DNA from 2 places in the Cellulomonas algicola genome. Region 1 is predicted to be linked to the other one. Evidence: predicted binding sites of a transcription regulator. Region 1 holds the regulator's gene; the other holds the start of a gene.
The links. Region 1 encodes HspR, which represses chaperone genes until heat shock. Its sites were predicted from a motif close to AAGTTGAGTCNNNNNGACTCAACTT; they were not measured.
Positions count from the first base shown of each region.

Region 2: a site for HspR is predicted at 1,276-1,300, ahead of clpB (ATP-dependent chaperone ClpB). Genes of this name have one in related genera too.

Region 1 is NZ_JAHKSJ010000006.1:256,118-258,509, forward strand. Features, by position in the region: gene KOV94_RS05275 (FGGY-family carbohydrate kinase) at 1-981, opposite strand, end outside; gene KOV94_RS05280 (heat shock protein transcriptional repressor HspR) at 1,013-1,426, opposite strand; gene KOV94_RS05285 (DnaJ C-terminal domain-containing protein) at 1,517-2,392, opposite strand, start outside.
Region 2 is NZ_JAHKSJ010000035.1:32,546-34,937, reverse strand. Features, by position in the region: gene clpB (ATP-dependent chaperone ClpB) at 1-1,224, opposite strand, end outside; gene KOV94_RS19695 (histidine phosphatase family protein) at 1,515-2,171, shown strand.

The DNA.
Region 1 (2,392 bases):
GTCGCCGAGGTCCGCGACCTCGGCCATGAGCGTGTCGACGTCGACACCGGACGCGCGCGTCCGCAGCCACCAGCCGACAGCCGCCCCCGCGCTCGACGAGCCCGCGAGCAGGGCAGGGTGCTCGCCGGTGACCGTCCGGACCAGGCTCATCCCGGCCGCGGCGACAGGAGCGGGCACGGGGTCCGACGTGAGGATCGTGCAGACCGCCTCCGCGGTGCCGACCGAGTCGGCGGCCTGCCCCGGGCGTCGCACGCCCGCGGCCCAGGTGCCGACCGGGTGGTCGTGGCCGGCGATCGTCACCGGCGTGCCGGCCGCCAGGCCCGCCGCGGTGAACGGGCCGTCGACGACCCGTCCCACCAGCTCCCCGGGGGCGAGCACCTCCGGCACCTGCGACGGCCGCAGACCGACCTCGGCCAGCAGGTCGGCGTCGAAGGCGCTCGGGAGGTCGCCCGGTCGCCCGAGCCGGTAGGCGCCGGTGCGTCCGGCGAGCGTGTGGTCCGTCGCGAGCCGACCGGCGAGCAGCAGCCCGACGAGGTCGGCCGCCCCTGCCCACCGGCAGGTGCCGGCCGCGGTGTGGAGCGCGTCGGGGTCGTGCGAGCGGAGCCACTCCCACGTCGCGAGCGGGATCTTCGCGCTCGCGCGGACTCCGGTCGCGGCGAAGAGGTCGGCGCGGCCGATCCGGGCCGCGAGCGCGTGGGCCGCGGCACCCGCGCGGTGGCCGTCCCAGCGCAGCCAGTCGCCGCGCGGGGTGCCGTCGGGCCCGAGCGGGACGCCCGTCTCCGCCATCGACGCGATCCCGACCGCGACCGGAGCGGGTCCGGCGGGCAGCACGCGCGCGACGAGGCCGGCGAGGACGGTGGCCGCGTCCCGCGGCGACGGGGTCGGTGCGGACGCGACCGCGAGCACCCGCGGCACGGTGACGTCGACGAGCGCGACCTTGGTGTTGGTGGTCCCGACGTCCACCCCGAGCGCGGTCAGCACCCGGCCATCCTCACCGATCCGGGCCCTCGGGTCAGGAGCGGGGGCGCCAGAGCACCAGGGCGCCCGTGTCCTCGCGGGGGCGGCGGCGGGTCTCGCGGACCGTGCGCTGGACGGCGACGACGTCGCCGCGCGGGTCGGCGGTGAAGACGCGTCGGCCGGGCTCGACGAACGCGCGCAGGTACTCGACCTGGCGGCGCAGCCCGTCGACCTCGGCCTCGAGCTCGAGGATGCGCTTGATGCCGGCGAGGTTGACGCCCTCGTCCTGCGAGAGCCGCTGCACCTCGCGCAGCGTCGCGATGTCGCGCAGCGAGTAACGCCGTCCGCGTCCGCTGGTCCGGCCGGGCGACACCAGGCCGAGCCGGTCGTACTGGCGGAGCGTCTGCGGGTGCATGCCCGCGAGCTCGGCGGCGACCGAGATCACGTAGACCTTCGCGTCGTCCGACACCACGTCACCTCACCACCTCTCCCGCATCGTGCGGCACCCGTGCGTCCCGGGGTGCCGGGCGGCTCGTCGCGCGCCCGGCACCCCGTCGGCTCACTTCCTCGCGGCGTCGAGCAGGTCGGCCCGGACGTCCTCGCCGGACGTCGCGATGCCGAACGCCTGCACCGCCTCGCGTGCCGCGGCGGACAGCCGCTGCGGCACGACGACCTGCACGGTGACGAGCAGGTCGCCCACGCCCTTCGGCGTGGTGATGCCCTTGCCCTTGACCCGCAGCACGCGGCCCGACGGCGTGCCCTCGGGCACGCGGACCTTGACGGTCCCGCCGTCGAGCGTCGGCACCTCGATCGTCGCGCCGAGCGCGGCCTCGTCGAACGCGACGGGCACGGTGACCCGCAGGTTCGGGCCGTCCGACGAGAAGACGGGGTGCGGCGTGACGTGCACGGTGACGACGAGGTCGCCGGGCGGGCCGCCCGCGTCACCGGGGCGCCCCTTGCGGGGCAGCCGGATCTTCTGGCCGTCGCGCACGCCGGCGGGGATGCGGGCGGTGAACGAGCGACCCTCGACGGTCAGGCCGACGGTCGACCCCTCGGTGGCCTGCCGGAACGGCAGCGTCACCTCGGCGGCCAGGTCGGCCCCCTGCTGCGGTCCGCGCGCACCGCCGAAGCCGCCCTGGTTGAACAGCCCGCCCAGGAGGTCCTCGAACCCGGCCCCGCCGGCACCGCCCGCACCCGGGGACGTCGAGTAGCGGACGCGCCCGCCGGGACCGTTGGCCCCGCCGAACATGCCGCCGAACAGGTCCTCGAAGCCGGCGTTGCCGCCGCCGCGACCGCCCGCCGTGAAGCGGGCGCCGCCCGCCATGGCGCGCAGCTGGTCGTACTGCTGGCGCTGCTCGGTGTCGGACAGGACCGCGTAGGCCTCGCCGATCTCCTTGAACTTCGCCTCCGCGACCGCGTCACCCGGGTTGTGGTC
Region 2 (2,392 bases), on a different contig from region 1:
GGAGTCGAGCTCCATGCGCAGGCGCGACGCGGCCTCGTCGACCAGGTCGATCGCCTTGTCGGGCAGCTGGCGGCCCGTGATGTACCGGTCGGACAGGGTCGCGGCGGCGACGAGGGCGGCGTCGGAGATCGTCACCTTGTGGTGCGCCTCGTACCGCTCCTTGAGCCCGCGCAGGATCGCGACGGTGTCCTCGACGGACGGCTCGCCGACGAAGACCTGCTGGAACCGGCGCTCCAGGGCGGGGTCCTTCTCGATGCGCTCCCGGTACTCGTCGAGCGTGGTCGCACCGACCAGGCGCAGCTCGCCGCGGGCCAGCATGGGCTTGAGCATGTTGCCCGCGTCCATCGCGCCCTCGGAGCCGGCGCCCGCGCCGACGACGGTGTGCAGCTCGTCGATGAACGTGACGACCTCGCCCTCGGCACCGGTGATCTCGGCGAGGACGGCCTTGAGCCGCTCCTCGAACTCGCCGCGGTACTTGGCGCCCGCGACCATCGCCGCGAGGTCCAGGCTGACGAGCCGCTTGCCGCGCAGGGACTCCGGCACGTCCCCCGCGACGATGCGCTGCGCGAGCCCCTCGACGACGGCCGTCTTGCCGACGCCGGGCTCGCCGATGAGCACAGGGTTGTTCTTGGTGCGCCTGCTGAGCACCTGGATGACGCGGCGGATCTCGGAGTCCCGCCCGATCACCGGGTCGAGCTTGCCGTCCCGCGCGCGCTGCGTCAGGTCGATGCCGTACTGCTCGAGCGCCTTGAACGTGCCCTCGGGGTTGGGGCTCGTCACGCGGCTGTTGCCGCGCACGTTGGGCAGCGCGGCCGCGAGCGCGTCGCGGCTGGCACCGGCGGAGCGCAGGGCGTCGGCGACGCCGGACTGCCCCGCAGCGAGGCCGAGCAGCAGGTGCTCCGTCGAGACGTAGTCGTCGCCCAGCGAGCGCGCCTCGGCGGACGCGGCCTCGAGCGCCGCGGCGGTCGCGCGCGACGCGGACGGCTGCGCGACCGTCTGACCGGCCGACGACGGCAGGCCGACGAGCGTCGAGCGCACCGAGCGACCCAGCGCGGCGCGGTCGGCGCCCACGGCGTCGAGCAGCGCGTTCGCGACGCCGCCCTCCTGCTGGAGCAGGGCGTTGAGCACGTGCGCGGGCTCGAGCTGGGGGTTGCCGGCCGCCGACGCCTGCTGGACGGCGTCGCCGAGGGCCTCCTGCGAGCGGGTGGTGAACTTGGCGTCCACGGAATCTCCTGTCAGGACGGGATCGGGGTCTGCCCGACTCAACATCGACCAAAGTTGAGTCTATTCCGCTCAACTTCGCTGAGCCACCCCTGCCTCGCCGACCTCCGCGCGGCCACCCCCGCCGAACGCGCCCTCACGCACGTCTCGCAGTCCACAGGCGTGCGCGAGGGCGCGTTCGGCCACCGGGAGAGGGGAGACGAACCGTCGCCGACGCGTCATGCTCCCGTCGGCCGGGGGACACGTCGCGTGCCTAGCGTCGAGGGCGACACCGAGGAGAGAGCAGGGCACCGATGACCCTCACGATGACGCTCGTCCGGCACGGGCGCACCCACTTCAACGCCCGCCGCGTCCTGCAGGGACGCTGCGACTCCCCCCTGACGCGTGACGGCCGTGCGGGTGTGCGCACCACCGCACGGCACCTCGCCGACGTCCCGTTCACCGCCGCGTGGTCCTCGCCGTCGGGCCGGGCGGTCGCCACGGCCGTCGAGCTGCTGCGGCACCACGACGGCATCCCGCTGCGTACCGACCGCGGGCTGCTGGAGTACGCGTTCGGGATCTACGAGCAGAAGCCCGAGAGCGTCCTCGACGAGGTCGTCGCGTGGTCCGACCTGGTGACCGAGGTCCTGGCCGGTCGCCACCCCGGCCTGCCCGGCGGCGAGCACGCGCGCGACTTCATGGACCGCACGCGCGACGTCTTCGCCCGCATCGCCGCGCAGCACGAGGACGGGCACGTGCTCGTCGTCGGCCACGGCCTCACGCTCGGCGCGTACCTGGCCACGGTCGACGAGGTCGGGCTGGTGCCGCTGCCCAACGCGTCAGTCTCGACGGTCGAGGTCGACGCCGACGGCACGGCCCGCATCACGAGCCTCGCGCTCGACGTCGCGCACCAGGGCCACATCGCCGCCCGCCCGATGCGCACCGCCACGCCGGTCCCGTCCGTCGCCTGACGCACCCCCTCCTACCTGCCCGACCTGCCCCGCCCGGTCGACCCGGTCCTCGCTACCGCTTCGGCACGTCCAGCGGTATCCAGGACCGGGTCGGAGAGCGCTGCGGTTCGTGAGGACCGGGTCGGCGCGCGCCGCGGTTCGTGACGACCGGGTCGGCGAGCGCTGCGGTCCGCGCGGGCTGGTCGGCGTGTGCTGCCGGCCCACGGGCGAGCGGTGGCAGG